DNA from 3 places in the Citrobacter pasteurii genome. Region 2 is predicted to be linked to each of the others. Evidence: predicted binding sites of a transcription regulator. Region 2 holds the regulator's gene; each other region holds the start of a gene.
What was found. Region 2 encodes PurR, which represses purine synthesis genes. Its sites were predicted from a motif close to CANGCAAACGTTTGCNTG; they were not measured.
Positions count from the first base shown of each region.

Region 1: purT (formate-dependent phosphoribosylglycinamide formyltransferase) is a predicted target of PurR. The motif match lies at 2,012-2,029, and genes of this name have one in related genera.
Region 3: purL (phosphoribosylformylglycinamidine synthase) is a predicted target of PurR. The motif match lies at 1,703-1,720, and genes of this name have one in related genera.

Region 1 is NZ_CP077262.1:2,327,032-2,334,090, reverse strand. Features, by position in the region: gene ptrB (oligopeptidase B) at 1-326, opposite strand, end outside; gene I6L54_RS11360 (tellurite resistance TerB family protein) at 413-1,072, opposite strand; gene yebF (protein YebF) at 1,164-1,520, opposite strand; gene yebG (DNA damage-inducible protein YebG) at 1,641-1,931, opposite strand; gene purT (formate-dependent phosphoribosylglycinamide formyltransferase) at 2,064-3,242, shown strand; gene kdgA (bifunctional 4-hydroxy-2-oxoglutarate aldolase/2-dehydro-3-deoxy-phosphogluconate aldolase) at 3,345-3,986, opposite strand; gene edd (phosphogluconate dehydratase) at 4,021-5,832, opposite strand; gene zwf (glucose-6-phosphate dehydrogenase) at 6,066-7,059, opposite strand, start outside.
Region 2 is NZ_CP077262.1:2,923,777-2,930,835, forward strand. Features, by position in the region: gene rnt (ribonuclease T) at 1-443, shown strand, start outside; gene grxD (monothiol glutaredoxin 4) at 497-844, opposite strand; gene I6L54_RS14285 (C40 family peptidase) at 1,178-2,008, shown strand; gene sodB (superoxide dismutase [Fe]) at 2,136-2,717, shown strand; gene I6L54_RS14295 (MFS transporter) at 2,758-3,927, opposite strand; gene cydH (cytochrome bd-I accessory subunit CydH) at 4,105-4,194, opposite strand; gene purR (HTH-type transcriptional repressor PurR) at 4,492-5,517, shown strand; gene punR (DNA-binding transcriptional activator PunR) at 5,514-6,446, opposite strand; gene punC (purine nucleoside transporter PunC) at 6,560-7,059, shown strand, end outside.
Region 3 is NZ_CP077262.1:1,610,869-1,617,927, forward strand. Features, by position in the region: gene mltF (membrane-bound lytic murein transglycosylase MltF) at 1-1,538, opposite strand, end outside; gene purL (phosphoribosylformylglycinamidine synthase) at 1,796-5,683, shown strand; gene qseE (two component system sensor histidine kinase QseE/GlrK) at 6,319-7,059, shown strand, end outside.

The DNA.
Region 1 (7,059 bases), 600 kb from region 2:
TCCCATTCTTCACTGAGGGCAGACTGGCGTTGATAAATGGCATATTCACACCCCGGTTCATAGAGATGGCGATAGCGGTACCCATTTTTCACATACGGTGCAGACACATCCTGAGGGGGAATACGGTCGATAATCTCTTTCAGAACACGATCCTGCAAAGCTTGCTGCGAAGCCATCACCTGGCGGCCATATGCATTTTCTTGTTGCAGGTAATTCAGTACTTCTGGCTGCGAGCGGGTGTCATCTCGCAACCAGTAATAATTATCAACGCGCGTATCGCCATGCTGCGTCATGGTGTGGGGAATACGAGGAGCTTTAGGTAGCATGTCATTGTTCTTTTGCTTAAACATTCTATAAGGGTGGCAAAAGTCAGCAATGATGCAAGCAAAACATGCGTCTTAGCAGTAACTATTTAACCCGGCAGGGCCTGTTTTTGTTCCTTAAGATCCTGTTCAATCCCTTCACGAACATCCTGCGGGATCTTTAACGCATCACCCAATGCATTCAGATAACTGCGCTCCATAAAGTGGTCAATATCAATCGCCGCACAGCTCAGGAAGTAGATTTCCAGTGCTTCTTCTTCATTACGGATCCCCTGAGCCAGACGCTGAGGATCGAGTGGTTGTTCAATCGCACGTTCAATCAGAACACGCCCCTGCTCTTCGACTCCCGCTTCACGAAGTTGGTGTTCAATGGCAGCACGCTCTTTCGCATCGATATGCCCATCGCTTTTCGCCGCAAAGACCAGCGCCAGGATCAGACGCTCAGTTCGCTCATCCAGCGGCGAGCTCTGCGCACCAAATTGTGGTTCGCCCTGATGCGCCGCACGAACCTTATCTTTGTACTTGTTCCATAACACCGTACCGGCAACCGCCCCACCGCCAACCAAAAGCGCGCTGGTGCCGTATTTACTGAGTAATTTTCGTGAGGATTTGTTAGCAACCAGTAATCCTGCCAGACCGCCTAGCGCGCCAGGCACCAGCAGTTTGCTTAGCCCTTGTTCACCGGAAGATGACGCAGATGATGCTTTTTGCCCAAGAAGAGATTGTAGTTGATTCAGCCAGTTAGCCATTTTGCCCCTCAAGTACAGACGAATAATCATCAAAGCGTACCCGAGGGGATGTCAGGAAGTGTTCAGGTCATCAAAAGATGTGCAAATTCAGCTACTGACGCACCTGGTAATCGGCTGTGCCGGCTTTGCAATCAAGCTTTACCTGATAGTGAATGTCGCTGCTTTTGCCGCGCACGGTGAAGGGGACTGTCCACTGCCCGTCTTTACCGACAATATCCTGTGGATTGGCCCATGCTACCGGGTCAAGCTGACCGAGTTTCTTTTGATCGTCGGCCCAGCGCACAATGCGATTCTGCAGGTAGTCACGTTTGACGCTAGCCGCAATACCATCAGCGTCCAGACCTTCACAGTTTGGAAACTGAACTGTCTTACTTTCCGTATTCGCCGCAAATACTGATGCGCAGGCAGATAACAACAGCAGGCTCAATAACGCTCTTTTTTTATACATTCTTTTCTCCTTATCTCCCCTTCGACCTTCAGACCGCAGACCTGCGGTGTGAAGGCTGTCAGAGATTGCACAATGATTCAGGGAAAAGCATGGTACAAAATATCAGGAGCGCAAGTCGCTTCAGGCCGCCTGGGTATCATCCTCAGCAGATGCGTCGTTGTCGACTACCTGTGGAGAAGGCAGCTTGCCGTTTTTGAGGATGGCGCTCAGCACCTCTTTTTGCTCAGCCAGCCACAGAGAAAGCGCTTCACGCTGCTCATCTTCCAGCGCTACCGGTGATTGTTCCAGCCATGTGTCGAGCAGGTCGGCTGTATCGAGCATCTTGTCATACGCATCGGCTTCCTTTTTGCTGGTAAACGACATTTTTTCCTCACCTTCCCGAATGACTACGTATTTAACTTCAACCGCCATTTTTGCAGCCTCTTAAATTACCTGTATTTATATACAGCATATTCTTTTTCATCACTGAAATCAACCTGGTAATAAAGACAGACGCAAACGTTTTCGTATATACTGCGCCCAGTTAAAACAGGGGATTAATTTATGACGTTATTAGGCACAGCACTGCGTCCTGCAGCAACGCGTGTGATGTTATTAGGTTCAGGTGAACTGGGTAAAGAAGTGGCGATTGAATGCCAACGCCTGGGTGTGGAAGTCATTGCCGTGGATCGTTACCCCGACGCACCAGCGATGCACGTTGCTCATCGTTCCTACGTCATCAACATGTTGGATGGTGATGCATTACGCCAGGTTGTCGGGCATGAAAAACCGCATTTTATCGTGCCAGAAATTGAAGCCATCGCCACAGATATGCTGGTAAAACTGGAGCAGGAAGGCCTGAACGTAGTGCCTTGCGCCCGCGCGACTCAACTGACCATGAACCGGGAAGGCATCCGTCGCCTCGCCGCCGATGAGTTATCTTTACCGACATCATCTTTCCGCTTCGCCGACAGTGAAATGCGTTTTCGCGAGGCCGTGGACGAAATCGGTTATCCCTGCATCGTAAAACCGGTAATGAGTTCTTCCGGTAAAGGCCAGAGCTTTATCCGCTCCGCCGAACAGCTAACCGAAGCCTGGAACTATGCCCAACAGGGCGGGCGAGCTGGCGCCGGGCGTGTTATCATCGAAGGCGTGGTGAATTTCGATTTTGAAATCACCCTGCTTACCGTCAGCGCTGTTGATGGTGTGCATTTCTGCGCGCCGGTAGGTCATCGCCAGGAAGACGGCGACTATCGCGAATCCTGGCAGCCGCAGCAGATGAGTGAACTGGCTCTGGCGCGCGCGCAGGAGATTGCCCGTAAGGTGGTGCTGGCACTGGGCGGCCACGGGCTGTTTGGGGTCGAACTGTTTGTCTGCGGTGACGAGGTGATTTTCAGCGAAGTATCCCCTCGCCCGCACGACACGGGTATGGTGACGCTGATTTCTCAGGATCTGTCCGAGTTTGCCCTGCACGTGCGTGCATTCCTTGGTCTTCCCGTTGGCGCAATCCGCCAGTATGGGCCGTCAGCGTCAGCGGTGATCCTGCCGCAGCTATGCAGCCAAAACGTTACCTTTGATAATGTGGATGCTGCCGTTGGCGCAGGTTTGCAGATACGTCTGTTTGGTAAACCCGAAATCGACGGTACGCGTCGTTTAGGTGTCGTGCTGGCAACTGCAGAAAGTGTTGAAGAAGCGGTTGATCGCGCGAAAAACGCGGCTTCACAGGTAATCGTGGCAGGTTAAAACCGGCTCCGTAAACCGGATGAGGCAGTATCCTCCCATCCGGCAAAGCCCGATAGTGGCGCTAACGCCTCTTATCGGGCCTTCGGTTTACACGTTGATAGCTTACTGCTTCGCGCCTTCAACCGCTTCGCGAGCCAGTTTGGTGATACGATCGTAATCACCCGCTTCCAGCGCATCCGCCGGAACCAGCCAGGAACCGCCAATGCACAGCACGCTTTTCAGGGCCAGGTAGTCACGGTAGTTCGCCGGAGAGATACCGCCGGTCGGGCAGAAACGAACCTGAGAGAACGGACCCGCGATTGCCTGCAGTGCTTTCGTACCGCCGTTCGCTTCAGCCGGGAAGAATTTGAACTCTTTCAAACCGTAGTCCATACCCAGCATCAGTTCAGAAACGGTGCTGATACCCGGGATCAACGGAATCGTCCCTTCGGTTGCTGCTTTCAACAGCGGCTCGGTCAGACCCGGGCTAATCGCAAACTGAGCACCAGCCGCAGTAACTTCAGCCAGTTGCTGTGGATTCAGCACAGTACCCGCACCAACGATAGCATCCGGTACTTCTTTCGCGATTGCACGAATAGCATCCATCGCACATGCGGTACGTAACGTCACTTCCAGAACGCGCACGCCCCCTGCAACTAACGCTTTTGCCATCGGCACAGCGTGTTCCAGTTTGTTAACCACAATAACCGGTACAACCGGGCCAGTGGTCAGGATTGCTTCTGCACTTGTCTTCCAGTTTTTCATCAGAGTTTTCTCTCGCCTGATTACAAATTAAGTCTTAAAAAGTGATACAGGTTGCGCCCTGCTCCGCACCGGACAGCTTTTCACGCAACGCGCTGAACATTTCACGCCCGGTACCCACGCGCGAAGCGCTAAGGTCAGGAATGTGAGGCTGACGAGAGGCAAGTTCCTCTTCATCAACCAGCAGCGTCAATTCACCTGTCTGTCCATTCACACGAATGATGTCGCCATCGCGCACTTTCGCCAGCAGCCCGCCATCGTAGGCTTCTGGGGTTACATGGATTGCTGAAGGCACTTTACCTGAAGCACCTGAAAGTCGTCCATCGGTAACTAACGCAATTTTGAAACAACGGTCCAATAATACACCAAGTGGCGGCATGAGTTTATGTAATTCTGGCATTCCGTTCGCTTTTGGTCCCTGATGGCGCACAACGACCACACAATCCCGGTCAAGCAGACCCGCATCAAACGCCGGTAACACATCATGTTGACTTTCAAAGACCACTGCAGGTGCTTCAATCACCTGATTTTCAACTGGAACAGCTGAGGTTTTCATTACCGCACGCCCCAGGTTGCCACTCAGTACTTTAGTGCCGCCGTGATGGGAGAATGGCTGGTCAAAGGCGGCAATCACATTGTTGTCCAGCGATTTTTCCGCACCTTCGCGCCAATCCAGTTCGCCATTATTCAGCCACGGCTCCAGGGTGTAACGCGATAAACCGAATCCGGCCACGGTATTCACATCTTCATGTAACAGACCCGCGTTCAGCAGTTCACGCATTAATACAGGCACACCGCCAGCAGCCTGGAAATGGTTAATGTCCGCCGGTCCATTCGGGTACAGACGCGCCATCAGCGGCACGATATCGGACAGATCGGAGAAGTCATCCCAGTTAATCAGAATCCCGGCCGCGCGCGCCATAGCCACCAGATGCATGGTATGGTTGGTTGAGCCCCCGGTCGCCAGCAGCGCGACAATCCCGTTCACCACCACTTTTTCATCGATCATTTTACCGATCGGCATCCATTCATTGCCGTTGCCGGTCAGGCGCGTCACCTGACGGGCTGCGGCTGCGGTCAGCGCTTCACGCAGCGGCGCATCAGGGTGCACAAAAGAGGAGCCTGGCAACTGCATGCCCATGAACTCCACTACCATCTGGTTGGTGTTAGCGGTGCCGTAGAACGTACAAGTACCCGGTGCATGATAAGACGCAGCTTCGGATTCGAGCAGTGCCATACGATCCACTTTGCCTTCGGCATACAGTTGACGAATACGCACTTTCTCTTTGTTCGCCAGACCACTCGCCATCGGGCCTGAAGGGATGAAAATTGAAGGCAGATGACCGAAGGAAAGCGCCGCCATGACCAGGCCCGGGACAATCTTGTCACATACACCGAGGAACAGCGCACCATCGAACATATTGTGTGAGAGCCCCACGGCCGCCGACATCGCAATGACTTCACGACTTAGCAGAGAAAGCTCCATGCCGTCCTGACCCTGAGTCACACCGTCGCACATCGCAGGTACACCACCAGCAACCTGGCCCACCGCATTGGCTTCATGTAGTGCTTTGCGAATGATGGCCGGATAGTGTTCATACGGCTGGTGTGCGGAAAGCATGTCGTTGTAGGAGGTAATGATCGCGATATTGTTACGCAACATACTTTTTAGCGAGGCTTTATCCTCCGGCTGACAGGCGGCAAAACCATGCGCCAGATTACCGCACGCCAGTTGTGAACGATGGACGGTAGTCGTTTTAGCCTGTTCGATTCGAGCGAGGTAGGCGGAACGCGTGTCCCGGGAACGTTCGACGATACGTTGTGTTACGCGTAACAAATTCGGATTCATAGAGGCTCCTAAAATTTATCTGTCAGAGCGGTTGGGTAAACAATGTATTCAGCATCGCTAAATATTGCTGAATCGCTTGTTAGCCGTAGCTCAGGGGCAAAATCGTTTCAGGCAGTGTAATAAAAAAAACCTCGCGGGTGAATCCACGCGAGGTTTAAAAGTGCAAAAATTATTCTACAATCTGTGTTAGATCATGTTACCGGTAAAATAACACCTAATGGCTAGATGATCTTTTACTCGAATTCGTTCCAGGAGCGACCGTCACGGGTGATCATGGCCACCGACGCAACCGGTCCCCAGGTTCCTGCCTGATAAGGCTTCGGCGACTCGTTATCCATCGCCCAGGCTTCAGTAATTGAATCCACCCACTTCCAGGCTTCTTCGACCTCATCGCGACGCACAAACAGAGCCTGAATACCGCGCATGGTTTCCAACAGCAGGCGCTCATAGGCATCGGCCAGGTGCGTTTGGTTGAAGGTTTCTGAGTAGCTCAGATCCAGCTTAGTGATTTGCAGATTATGTTTGTGATCCAGACCCGGCACTTTGTTCAGTACCTGAATATCAACCCCTTCATCAGGCTGCAAACGAATAGTCAACTTGTTCTGCGGCAGATCCTGCCAGGATTCTTTAAACAGATTCAGCTCAGGTGTTTTGAAGTAAACCACCACTTCAGAGCACTTGGTTGGTAAACGTTTACCGGTACGCAGGTAGAACGGTACACCCGTCCAGCGCCAGTTATCGATATCGACGCGGATCGCCACAAACGTTTCCGTATTGCTGCTCTTATTCGCGCCCTCTTCTTCCAGGTAACCCGGTACCTTTTTACCCTGGGCAAAACCAGTGGTGTACTGGCCGCGAACCGTTTTTTCACGCACGTTCGAGCGATCGATGCGACGCAGCGATTTCAGTACCTTTACTTTCTCATCGCGAATGCTGTCGGCGCTCAGATCAGCCGGAGGGGACATTGCGATCATGCATAGGATCTGCAGCAGGTGGTTCTGGATCATATCGCGCATTTGACCGGCCTGGTCAAAATAGCCCCAGCGCCCTTCAATACCCACTTCTTCCGCTACGGTAATTTCTACGTGGTCGATAGTGCGATTATCCCAGTTATTCACAAACAGGGAGTTAGCGAAACGCAGCGCCAGCAGGTTCAGAACCGTCTCTTTACCAAGATAGTGATCGATGCGGTAAACCTGGCATTCTTCGAAATACTCACCCACCTGG
Region 2 (7,059 bases):
ATTTACAGCCGGAAGCCCTCGCCTTTAACGGTATTGACCCTAACAATCCGCTACGTGGTGCGGTCAGCGAATATGACGCACTGCACGCCATCTTCAAAATGGTGCGCAAAGGGATTAAAGACAGCGGCTGCAATCGGGCGATCATGGTGGCGCATAACGCTACTTTCGACCACAGTTTTATGATGGCCGCAGCAGAGCGCGCCTCACTGAAACGTAATCCGTTTCACCCCTTCGTCACCTTTGATACGGCGGCATTAAGCGGCCTGTCGTTGGGGCAAACAGTACTGTCAAAAGCCTGTCTGGCAGCAGGAATGGAATTTGACGGGAATCAGGCGCACTCGGCGCTGTATGATACCGAACGGACGGCCGTACTGTTTTGCGAAATTGTTAACCGCTGGAAACGCCTCGGCGGCTGGCCTCTGCCAGTGCCCGAAGAGGCGTAACGGCGGCATAAAAAAAGCGACCATCACAGGTCGCTTTTTTATTTCCGCTAAAATTACTCAGCGTCCGGCTCTTCGGTTTTGTATTTCGCCGCAGTTTCTTTAATCAACTGCTGCAACTCACCGCGCTGGTACATTTCAATTAAAATGTCACAGCCGCCTACCAGTTCACCATCAACCCACAGCTGTGGGAAAGTCGGCCAGTTGGCATATTTCGGCAGCTCGGCGCGAATATCCGGGTTCTGCAGAATATCAACATAAGCAAAACGTTCACCACAGGCGGACAACGCCTGCACTGCCTGAGCAGAGAAACCGCAGCTTGGCAGTTTTGGGGAACCTTTCATGTACAGGAGAATCGGGTTTTCAGCGATCTGGCGCTGGATTTTTTCGATAGTGGTGCTCATTATCTTGCTTCCTTAAACTTCTTTTACGGCAGTAGTCTGCATTGTAGCGGGTCAGGCAGGTAACGGAAAATAACATTTTCATTACGCGATATTATTTTATCGCCTGTCGTTAAAAGTTGCATTCACAATCTCATTTATCCGCATGAAGCCTGTGGATTTGATTATCTGTTCACCAATTACGCCCTGAATTGCTGTTTTTTTTTGCGGTCGGTTACGAAACGCAGTTTTAAACGAAAAAAGCTATTAACTTTCCCTCTTTCTATAGATTAGAATCGTCAAGTTTTGAAAATCACACGCAGGCACGATAGACCTGCCTTACCAGAGGACTGCTCAGTGGCGCGGATAAACCGAATCTCGATCACGCTCTGTGCTTTACTTTTTACCACACTGCCTTTTACGCCTATGGCTCATGCTTCCAAGCAGGCCAGGGCGACACCTACCGCTTCCCACACCGTCAAGACGGTAGATAAAAAGAAAAGCGCAACAGCCAGCCAAAAAGCAACAAAAACCAACAAGAAAACGGCGACAAAAAACACCAGTAAAACCAGTACGAAAACAGCTTCCTCCTCAAAAAAACGCACAGCGACTCCGGCAAAATCGACGAAAACAGCAAACCGTCGCAGTAAAACAGCGGCAATGCACCCTCCCGCCGTCATCTGGACTGAAAAATGTACCCCGCGCAAAGGTCATAAGCCACGTTGTGTAAAAGTGAAGACGACTGCGCCAACAGCCGTTGCTGATGTACATAAAGTGAAAGTACAGAAAGCGACCAAAACCGCCATGTCTACCCTGATGAACCAAATCGGCAAACCTTACCGTTGGGGGGGCACCTCACCCAGAACCGGTTTTGATTGCAGCGGGCTGGTTTATTACGCATACAAAGATCTGGTGAAATTCCGCATTCCGCGTACCGCTAATGAAATGTATCACCTGCGCGACGCTGCGCCGATTGAACGTGGTGAACTGAAAAACGGTGATCTGGTCTTCTTCCGCACGCAAGGTCGCGGTACCGCCGACCACGTTGGCGTCTATGTCGGCAATGGTAAATTTATCCAGTCTCCACGCAGCGGTCAGGAAATTCAAATAACCTCTCTGAGCGAAGATTACTGGCAACGCCACTACGTGGGCGCTCGCCGTGTGATGACGCCGAAAACAATTCGCTAAAAACTTACCCTACAGAATATGCTGTAGGGTAAGTTCTTCTTTTGCATAACCTTTCAATTTGCTACCCTATCCTTACTCACAATGAGGCTATTGTGTGTACTCAATATAAATAATAAGGAGAGAAGCAATGTCGTTCGAATTACCTGCATTACCGTATGCCAAAGATGCTCTGGCACCGCACATTTCTGCCGAAACGCTGGAATACCACTATGGCAAACACCATCAAACCTATGTGACTAATCTGAATAACCTGATTAAAGGCACCGCGTTTGAAGGTAAATCACTGGAAGAGATCGTACGTAGCTCTGAAGGTGGTGTATTCAATAACGCTGCACAGGTATGGAACCACACGTTCTACTGGAACTGCCTGGCACCAAACGCAGGTGGCGAGCCGACCGGTAAACTGGCCGAAGCGATTACCGCCTCCTTTGGCAGCTTTGCAGACTTCAAAGCTCAATTCACCGATGCCGCTATCAAGAATTTCGGTTCTGGCTGGACCTGGCTGGTAAAAGGAACGGATGGCAAACTGGCTATCGTGTCCACCTCCAACGCAGGTACACCGCTGACGACTGACGCGACGCCGCTGATGACCGTTGACGTGTGGGAACATGCTTACTACATCGATTATCGTAATGCCCGTCCTGGCTACCTGGAACACTTCTGGGCACTGGTGAACTGGGAATTTGTTGCGAAAAACTTCGCAGCATAAAATGACAGCGCAGAAGGGATTCCCTTCTGCGTTTTTGTTTTTAATTCGTTGCGTTGCAGACTTCTTCCGCTTGTTTCCTTGCCGAGACAAAGACCAGCAGTAGCGCAAGCCCTGCCACCATCGCCCCCATTACCGGTACGAAACTGTAGCCCAACCCTCCGGAAATTACCGCCCCACCAGCCGCCGCTCCCAGGGCATTCCCCAGATTAAACGCGCCAATATTAACTGACGATGACAATCCAGGTGCCTCGCTGGCAACGCGCATCACACGCATCTGCAGCGGCGGAACCACCGCAAACGTTGCTGCGCCCCACACCACCATACTCACGGCCGCACCCAGCTCATTACGAGCAAGGAAAGGTATCGCCAGCATAATCATCATCAGCAACAGTAAAAAGCCTTTCAGTGTACCGTTAACCGAACGGTCAGCCAGTTTACCGCCCAGATAGTTACCGATAGAGAACCCAACGCCAATCAGCACCAGCATACCGGTGACAAACGCCGGCGTAGCATGAGTAATGCTATGCAGCACGGGTGAGATGTAGGTATAAAGCGTAAACATCGCACCGGCCCCCAGAACGGTCGTCAGTAAAGCTGACACCACTTGTGGACGCATTAACACCGCCAGTTCTTTGCGCACATCAGGGCGCTCACCAGCCCCGCCTTGCGGTAACGAGAAGAACAGGCTGACCATCGCGATAACACCCAGTCCCGCCGTCGCCATAAAGGACATTCGCCAGCCGATGGTTTCCCCAAGCCAGGTTGCCGCGGGAACACCGCCAATATTCGCGATAGTTAACCCCATAAACATCGTCGCAACGGCGCTGGCCTGTTTATGTTTGGGGACAACGCTTGCCGCCACAACCGAACCGAGGCCAAAAAATGCCCCGTGGTTAAGACTGGTCAAAATGCGCGACAGCATCAGCGTCGTGTAATCCGGAGATATCGCCGAAAGCACATTACCCAACGTAAAAATGGCCATCAGGAAGATAAGCGCATTGCGACGCGCACGATGGGACAGAAGTAATGTCATCAGCGGTGCGCCAACCATCACGCCTACCGCATACGCGCTGATTAACATCCCTGCTGCCGGAATTGAAACATCCACGCCTTTGGCAATGACGGGTAACAATCCCATGGGAGAAAATTCGGTGGTGCCAATGCCAAACGCTCCGATCGCCAGCGCCAGTAAAGGATAATTTATTTTCATCTATCGACTCCGTAACGTCGAGCCTTGGCACGACACATCATAAGAGTCAAAAGCATGACATTGATCGCAAAATTAATAAAGTTAACAAAACTGCAAAAGACTTTTGCTTATTTGCAAAAAATAGGACGAAAAAGGTAAGCAGAAAGGATGAGGGAGAGCGAACTCCCTCGGGGGAAATCAGTGCAGTGCTGCAGTCAGGCCACCCGCGACAATCAGGCCCAGAACAATTATGGTCGTCACTAACGAAAATTTCAGATCGGTGCTCATCAAGTTTTCTCCTTTTTATTCCCACACAAAAAGTGATATTGCGCATTTTTACACACTTGAAAGCAAAAATCTCTCACGATTTATATTGATAACTGCTTTTAACTCTTCCCCTTTTCGTTAAGATCAGACAAAATTCCACGCTTACTTGATTAGCGTACCGGCCATTGACCCCTTCCTGACGTTCCGTGTCGTTTTCCCGGCGTGCCGCAACCCTGACGTTGCGTTGAGGGTGTGTGAAGGCAAACGTTTACCTGGAGTATTCTCAGGAGCTTAGGATATGGTCTGGAGTGAGATGTAATGGCAACTATTAAAGATGTAGCGAAGCGAGCAAACGTTTCCACTACAACCGTATCACACGTAATTAACAAAACGCGCTTTGTCGCGGAAGAAACGCGCAACGCTGTCTGGGCAGCGATTAAAGAACTGCACTATTCTCCGAGCGCAGTAGCGCGTAGCCTGAAGGTGAATCACACCAAATCGATCGGTTTGTTGGCAACCAGCAGCGAAGCGGCCTATTTCGCTGAAATTATTGAGGCAGTTGAAAAAAATTGTTTCCAGAAAGGCTACACGCTGATTCTGGGCAACGCCTGGAACAGTCTCGAAAAACAGCAGGCTTATCTGTCGATGATGGCGCAAAAGCGCGTTGATGGCCTGTTGGTAATGTGTTCAGAGTATCCGGAATCACTGCTTTCCATGCTCGAAGAGTATCGCCATATCCCGATGGTGGTCATGGACTGGGGCGAGGCCAAAGCCGACTTTACCGATACCGTCATTGATAACGCCTTCGAAGGCGGTTACATGGCGGGCCGGTATCTGATTGAACGCGGTCATCGTGAGATCGGCGTGATCCCGGGACCTATGGAGCGTAATACCGGCGCAGGCCGCCTGGCTGGCTTCATGAAAGCGATGGAAGAAGCGCTGATTAAAGTCCCCGAAAACTGGATTGTGCAGGGTGATTTCGAACCTGAATCCGGCTACCGCGCTATGCAGCAAATCATCTCCCAGTCGCATCGCCCAACCGCCGTATTCTGTGGTGGCGATATTATGGCGATGGGTGCGCTGTGTGCTGCAGACGAGATGGGGCTGCGCGTACCGCAGGATATCTCAGTTATCGGTTACGATAACGTGCGCAACGCCCGTTACTTCACCCCTGCGCTGACAACCATCCATCAGCCAAAAGATTCACTGGGTGAAACGGCCTTCAACATGCTGTTAGACCGAATCGTGAATAAACGTGAAGAGTCGCAGTCTATCGAGGTGCACCCACGCCTGATAGAGCGTCGTTCCGTTGCCGACGGTCCATTCCGCGATTATCGTCGTTAAGACTGTTGTGTGGGAGCCTCATCCGGCTCCCGCAGCCACTCTTTATTCAGCGTCTCACTATCCCCCAGGTAGTCCAGTAACCAGCTCAGTGCAGGCGACGTATCATTCTGCTGCCAGGTCAGGCAACAAGCGGCATCCGGGAACGGATTTTCCAGCTGTAACGCCACCCATTTACCGCCATCGATCCACGGTTTTGCAAAATGCGTCGGCACCATCCCGACACAGAGTCCGGCTGACAAGCAGGTAGCCGAGGATTCCCAGTCAGGCACAACGACGCGTTTTTGGTTGTCCAGCAGCCATGTAATACGTTTCGGCAGTGTGCGGGACGTATCTTCGCGTACCAGCGATGGCCAGTTGCGCAACGTATCGTCACTGAGCGGTCCTGGCATTGCCGCCAACGGATGATGACTGGCCACCACGCAACTCCAGCTCAGCATTCCCATATCCCGGAACGTATAGCGCCCCCCTACCGGAATGGCCTGCGTTGCTCCGATAGCTAACTCCACGCGACCATACGAAAGCGCGTCCCAGACGCCATTAAACACCTCCTGAAAGACCAGAAGTTCTACATCATCGAAATGGCGGTAGAAATCCACAATCATCTGTCGGGTCCGTTCTGGACGCACAATATTATCTACCGCAATCGCCAGTTGTCCTCGCCAGCCATTGGCGATTTGTTGACATTGCTGACGGGTGATCTGCATTTTTTTGATAACAGACCGGCCTTCTTTTAAAAACCACGCGCCAGCAGGCGTTAATTCCACGTCCCGATGACGACGTTCAAAAAGAGGCACAGCCAGCCATTCTTCCAGTTGACGCACAGTGTAGCTTACCGCCGAAGGTACGCGGTGCAACTCCTGAGCTGCGGAACTAAAGCTACCGTTGCGCGCCACCGCATCAACCACCTCAAGTGAATATTCCGACCACATATTCTGCCTGCAAAAAATTTGAAATCAGTAAACAAATATTAGCGTTTCACAGCAAGAATTTCACTCACTACACTCAGCGGCATTGTTCTACTGCTTAAAAAAGAGAAATGATGATGCAACCTGGGAAAGGGTTTTTAGTCTGGCTGGCGGGTCTTAGCGTGCTCGGCTTTCTGGCAACAGATATGTATCTGCCCGCCTTCGCCGCAATTCAGTCCGATTTACAGACACCCGCCTCTGCCGTGAGTGCCAGCCTTAGTTTGTTCTTAGCGGGATTTGCCGTCGCACAACTTTTGTGGGGGCCACTCTCCGACCACTATGGTCGCAAACCGATTTTGCTGCTGGGTTTATCTATCTTTGCTCTGGGTAGTCTGGGCATGCTGTGGGTTGAAAACGCCACAGGCCTGCTGGTACTACGCTTTGTCCAGGCCGTTGGGGTTTGTGCGGCATCGGTTATCTGGCAGGCGCTGGTCACCGATTATTATCCGTCACAAAAAGTAAACCGTATCTTTGCCACCATTATGCCGCTGGTTGGATTGTCTCCTGCACTTGCACCGTTATTAGGCAGTTGGATCCTGGTACATTTTTCCTGGCAGGCCATTTTTGCCACCCTTTT
Region 3 (7,059 bases), 1.3 Mb from region 2:
TTCTTCTGTGCTGAAAACAGCAGAGAAGGGGAGTGCGACAGATAGTTTGACGACGTCTGAGTCAGAAAGGCTGAAAGTGGAAATTTATCTTTACCCAACAGCTCAGTCGGTGACACCGCAGGGTAATTCTGAGCCAGTTGCTGCGTTTCCTGCGCCTGTTTTTCTTTCTCCTGCAGATACCCCACCAGGCTAATCTGGTATTTACGGATGTTTTCCACATAGGCGTAAGCTTCGTGGCCACGCGCATAGCCATAGGTCAGCTTGTTGTAATACGGCTTTTGGCTGAGCAGCGGTAGCCGCTGTTTTACGTCGGACCAACTGTTCGGATTGCCTTTGGTTTTCACCGTTAGCGCCCGGGCATCCAGCATGTGCGCATACCCCATGTTGTAGGCCGCAAGTGCAAACCAGATGCGTTCTCCTTCGGGGACGGTATCCGGCACTTTACTCATCATGTCCTGCAAATACCGCGCGCCGCCGCTGATGCTTTGTTCGGCGTCGGTACGATCAGTTAGCCCGAGACTCTGGGCGGTATTTTTGGTCAGCATCATCAGCCCGCGTACACCGGTCGGGGAAGTCGCCTGCGCGTCCCAGTGTGACTCCTGATAGGATATTGCCGCGAGCAGTCGCCAGTCTATCTCTTGCGCATACTTCTCAAAGAGCGGCTTGAGGTCCGGTAATACGCTGTCTACGGCGCGCAAAAAGGTGCGGGTATCGACATAGTCAAAATCATCGCCATGCCCAAGATACTTCTCTTCCAGTCGCGCCAAAGAACCATCTTCATTCATGGTATTAAAGAAATCCAACAGCGCGGCAGATAGCGTGTTGTCGTCGTCCAGACGACTAAACCAGGTCACCGGCTGTTCGTCGGAGACGTCCAGCGCCACGGCCAGCTCAGGATGAACGCGCTGGTATAAGCTGATGGCAACGGAATCGGCAATGGTGTAATCCAGCTTTCCGGCGATAACATCATCAAGCAGTTCAGTGGTGCCCTTTTTCTCATCAACGTTCCAGCTCAGGTCCGGGTATTTTTTTTCTTTTAACTGCTGGAGGTCGTTTATCACCACGTGTCCCGGGGCTATGGTCAGCTGATTATCGGTCACACTGGCAAGGCTGCGAGGGCGATATTGCCCAACCCGATACACCAGTTGTTGCGATACGGAATAGTAGGTCGGACCCGGCTGATAATTTTTAACGCGCTCGCTGTTATAGACCAGGCCTGCGGCTAACAGATCGGCATTACCGTTATCCAGGTCGTCAAAAAGCTGGCTGATGTTCTGGCGTACGGTGATTTTCAGCTTCACACCCAGGTAGTTGGCGAAGGCTTTAGTCAGTTCGTAATCCAGGCCAAACTTTTTCCCATTAAGCGTGGCATAAGTGAGCGGTGAGTCGATGGTACTGACGCGCAGCTCTCCCCGCGACTGAATGGCGGCGATACGATTGTCGGCTTTACCGAACCAGGGGATAGATGGCCAAAGGGCCGCTGCCAACAACAGCGTTAATATGCCGATGAACAGATAATTAATCTTTAATTTTTTCAATTAGTTAATTCTCTGAACCGTACGTTTTCTCTGCCTGCTGTGGTGCTGATTAAGAAGTGAAGTTGTCATTAATGAGCGGCATTTTGCTTAAACTTGCGCCAGTTGGCAACTTATTCAGAAACCAGACCGCATTTGATGATAAGAAATGGTTGTGATTTTATTTCGACGCAAACGGTTTCGTCGACGCGCCAGATTCTTTATAATGACGCCCGTTTCCCCCACTTGGGCACACCGAAAGCTTAGAAGACGAGAGACTTATGATGGAAATTCTGCGTGGTTCACCTGCACTGTCTGCATTCCGTATTAACAAACTGCTGGCACGTTTTCAGGCTGCCAACCTCCAGGTCCACAATATTTACGCCGAGTACGTCCATTTTGCCGATCTGAATGCACCGTTGAATGAGGATGAGCACGCGCAGCTAGCACGTCTGCTGAAATATGGTCCTGCTCTTCACAGCCACGCCCCTGAAGGCAAACTGCTGCTGGTTACGCCTCGCCCTGGCACCATCTCCCCGTGGTCTTCTAAAGCGACTGATATTGCCCACAACTGTGGCCTGCAGCAGATTAGCCGTCTGGAACGTGGCATTGCCTGGTATGTTGAGGCCTCTACGCTGACCGCTGAGCAGTGGCAGATGGTTGCCGACGAACTGCACGATCGCATGATGGAAACGGTTTTCCCTGCGCTGAACGATGCCGAAAAACTGTTTGTTCATCACCAGCCAGCACCGGTCTTAAGCGTTGATCTGCTGGGTGAGGGACGTCAGGCGCTGATCGACGCTAACCTGCGTCTGGGTTTGGCGCTGGCGGAAGACGAAATCGACTATCTGCAGGATGCGTTCACCAAACTGGGACGCAACCCGAACGACATTGAACTGTATATGTTTGCGCAGGCTAACTCCGAGCACTGCCGCCACAAGATTTTTAACGCTGACTGGATTATCGACGGTAAACAACAGCCTAAGTCGCTGTTCAAGATGATCAAGAATACCTTCGAAACCACGCCGGACCACGTGTTGTCTGCCTATAAAGACAACGCCGCGGTAATGGAAGGTTCTGAAGTGGGCCGCTATTTTGCCGATCACAAAACCGGCCGCTACGATTTCCATCAGGAACCAGCCCACATCCTGATGAAGGTAGAAACTCATAACCACCCGACGGCTATCTCTCCGTGGCCAGGTGCGGCAACCGGCTCCGGCGGAGAAATCCGCGATGAGGGTGCAACTGGTCGTGGTGCAAAACCGAAAGCCGGGCTGGTAGGCTTCTCCGTCTCCAACCTGCGTATTCCTGGCTTTGAACAGCCTTGGGAAGAGGACTTTGGTAAGCCGGATCGTATTGTCACCGCGCTCGACATCATGACTGAAGGCCCGCTGGGCGGCGCGGCGTTTAACAACGAATTTGGTCGCCCGGCGCTGACCGGCTACTTCCGCACCTATGAAGAAAAGGTCAACAGCCATAACGGCGAAGAGCTGCGCGGTTACCATAAACCGATCATGCTGGCAGGCGGGATCGGTAACATCCGTGCCGATCACGTGCAGAAGGGCGAGATCGTCGTTGGCGCCAAGCTGATCGTCCTCGGCGGCCCGGCGATGAACATTGGCCTTGGCGGCGGGGCAGCCTCCTCTATGGCTTCTGGCCAGTCTGATGCCGATCTTGATTTCGCTTCTGTACAGCGTGATAACCCGGAAATGGAACGTCGTTGCCAGGAAGTTATCGACCGCTGCTGGCAGATGGGCGATGCCAACCCGATCCTGTTTATCCATGACGTTGGCGCGGGTGGCCTGTCTAACGCCATGCCGGAGCTGGTCAGCGATGGCGGCCGCGGCGGTAAGTTCCAGCTGCGTGACATCCTCAGCGACGAGCCGGGCATGAGCCCGCTGGAAATCTGGTGTAACGAATCCCAGGAGCGCTACGTGCTGGCGGTTGCTGCCGATCAGCTACCGCTGTTTGACGAACTGTGTAAGCGCGAGCGCGCGCCGTACGCGGTGATCGGTGAAGCCACCGAAGAACAGCATCTGACCTTGAGCGACAGCCACTTCGACAACCAGCCGATCGACATGCCACTCGATGTGCTGCTGGGTAAAACACCGAAAATGACCCGCGATGTGCAGACGCTGAAAGCCAAAGGCGATGCCCTGAATCGTAGTGAAATCTCGATTGCAGATGCGGTTAACCGCGTGCTGCATCTGCCAACTGTCGCGGAGAAAACGTTCCTCGTGACTATCGGTGACCGTACCGTTACCGGTATGGTGGCGCGTGATCAGATGGTTGGTCCATGGCAGATCCCGGTCGCCAACTGCGCGGTCACTACCGCAAGCCTCGATAGCTACTACGGCGAAGCGATGTCTCTCGGCGAGCGCGCGCCAGTCGCATTGCTCGACTTCTCAGCCTCTGCGCGTCTGGCTGTAGGTGAGGCGCTGACCAACATTGCGGCAACGCAGATTGGCGATATCAAACGTATTAAACTGTCGGCCAACTGGATGGCGGCTGCAGGTCACCCTGGCGAAGACGCCGGACTGTACGAAGCGGTAAAAGCCGTTGGGGAAGAATTATGTCCGGCGCTTGGCCTGACCATTCCGGTGGGCAAAGACTCTATGTCGATGAAAACCCGCTGGCAGGAAGGCAACGAACAGCGTGAAATGACCTCGCCGCTGTCGCTGGTGATCACCGCCTTTGCCCGCGTGGAAGACGTGCGCCACACGATTACCCCGCAGCTTTCTACTGAAGACAACGCCCTGTTGCTGATTGACCTTGGTCTTGGTCACAACGCGTTGGGCGCGACGGCGCTGGCGCAGGTTTACCGTCAACTGGGGGATAAGCCTGCCGATGTGCGTAACGTAGAGCAGCTGAAAGGCTTCTACGACGCCATTCAGGCGCTGGTCGCACAGCGTAAGCTGCTGGCCTACCATGACCGTTCCGACGGCGGACTGCTGGTTACGCTGGCGGAAATGGCTTTCACCGGTCACTGCGGTATTGAAGCTGATATTCACTCTCTGGGTGACGATCGTCTGGCGGCGCTGTTTAACGAAGAGCTGGGCGCGGTGATTCAGGTTCGGGCAGCCGATCGTGACGCGGTTGAGGCGTTGCTGGCTCAACATGGCCTGGCCGATTGCGTGCACTATCTGGGTCAAGCCGTGCAGGGCGACCGCTTTGTGGTTGAAGCAGACGGTCATGCGGTGTTCAGCGAAAGCCGCACCACGATGCGTATGTGGTGGGCGGAAACCACCTGGCAGATGCAGCGTCTGCGCGACAACCCGGAGTGTGCCGATCAGGAACACGACGCTAAAACCAACGATGCCGACCCAGGCCTTAACGTTAAACTGTCGTTTGATATCAACGAAGATATTGCCGCGCCGTACATCGCCACTGGCGCGCGTCCGAAAGTGGCCGTGCTGCGCGAGCAGGGCGTTAACTCCCACGTCGAAATGGCGGCGGCTTTCCACCGTGCGGGCTTTGACGCCATCGATGTACACATGAGCGACCTGCTGGGCGGACGCATCGGCCTGGGTAACTTCCAGGCGCTGGTGGCTTGTGGTGGCTTCTCTTACGGCGATGTGCTTGGCGCAGGCGAAGGTTGGGCGAAGTCAATTCTGTTCAACAACCGTGTGCGTGATGAGTTCGAAACCTTCTTCCATCGCCCGCAAACGCTGGCACTCGGCGTGTGTAACGGTTGCCAGATGATGTCTAACCTGCGTGAGCTAATCCCCGGAAGCGACCTGTGGCCGCGCTTTGTGCGTAACCACTCCGACCGCTTTGAAGCCCGCTTCAGCCTAGTCGAAGTGACGCAAAGCCCATCTTTACTGCTTGCCGATATGGTGGGGTCGATGATGCCGATTGCCGTTTCTCACGGTGAAGGTCGTGTGGAAGTGCGTGACGGTGCGCATCTGGCTCAGCTTGAGAGCAAAGGTCTGGTGGCACTGCGCTACGTTGATAACTTCGGTAAGGTGACCGAGGCTTACCCGGCTAACCCGAACGGTTCGCCGAACGGTATTACTGCTGTGACCACTGAAAATGGTCGCGTCACCATTATGATGCCACACCCGGAACGCGTGTTCCGTACCGTGAGCAACTCCTGGCACCCGGAAAACTGGGGCGAGGATAGCCCGTGGATGCGTATCTTCCGCAACGCGCGTAAACAGCTTGGATAATTAGCCTATGATCATCAAGCCCCTCTCGTGAGGGGCTTTTTTTTGTCTGCCGTCTGATGACGCTACGCTTATCAGGCTTACGGGGAAATGCGGTTGTAGGCCGGATAAGGCGTTCACGCCGCTATCCGGCAATAAACTCAGCGTTTGCACCTAAAAGTAAAGTGTCGGGAAATGCCGACATAGGTGAGGTGGCGTTGTCGTCAAAAAGAGACATTTAATTTTTTGATTTATAAAGAATTTGTTTTTAAATGCTACAGGTGTTGCTGATTGGCGACGGTGTGGGTGAAAAATGGTCAAAATCATTTCTCAAATAAATAATCATATTTTCTATATTTATCATTGTGTTAATAAAGTGTTTTGAATATTGGCACAGATGCTGCATAATATTAACCAGTGGCTCATTCACCTTCTTATGTCAGCCCCTTCGGGACGTGCTACATAAACTTCGAATGACGCACAACAAGGTGCCTGCCGTCCAACATCTGATATTAGCGAAGCTCATATCAACCTTCGGGCGAAACGTCGAGTTAGGCACCGCCTTATTCCATAACAAAGCCGGGTTAATCCCGGCTTTGTTGTATCTGACGTTCCCCTCAGTTAGCATCAATCTATTTCCGTCCATTGAGAGTAACGCCTTGAAGCGCTTGTCTGTTTTCCCCCGATCTTTACGTCAATTGGTGACGCTGGCATTTTTGCTGATCCTGCTGCCGTTGTTAGTTTTGGCCTGGCAGGCGTGGCAAAGTCTGAATGCCCTGAGCGCGCAGGCAGCGCTGACTAACCGAACTACGTTGATTGACGCCCGACGCAGTGAAGCGATGACCAATGCTGCCCTCGAGATGGAGCGTAGCTACCGACAGTATTGTGTGCTGGATGATCCGACGCTGGCAAAGGTTTACCAGAGCCAGCGTAAACGTTATAGCGACATGCTGGATGCACATGCGGGCGTGTTGCCGGACAACAAGCTCTACCAGGCGTTGCGGCAGGATCTCAACGATCTCGCCCAATTGCAGTGTCGTAACAGCGGCCCTGACAGCGTGGCAGCAGCCCACCTGGAAGCCTTCGCTAATGCGAATACCGACATGGTGCAGGCCACACGTACCGTGGTTTTCTCGCGTGGTCAGCAGTTACAACAAGAAATTGCCGAACGTGGTCAGTTCTTTGGCTGGCAGGCGCTGCTGCTGTTTCTCGTTAGCCTGGCGATGGTGCTGCTGTTTACCCGCATGATTATCGGCCCGGTGAAGGGCATCGAGCGGATGATCAACCGTCTGGGGGAAGGGCGCTCACTGGGCGATAGCGTATTATTTACCGGGCCCCGTGAGCTGCGATCCGTGGGGCAGCGCATTATCTGGCTGAGCGAACGTCTTTCCTGGCTTGAG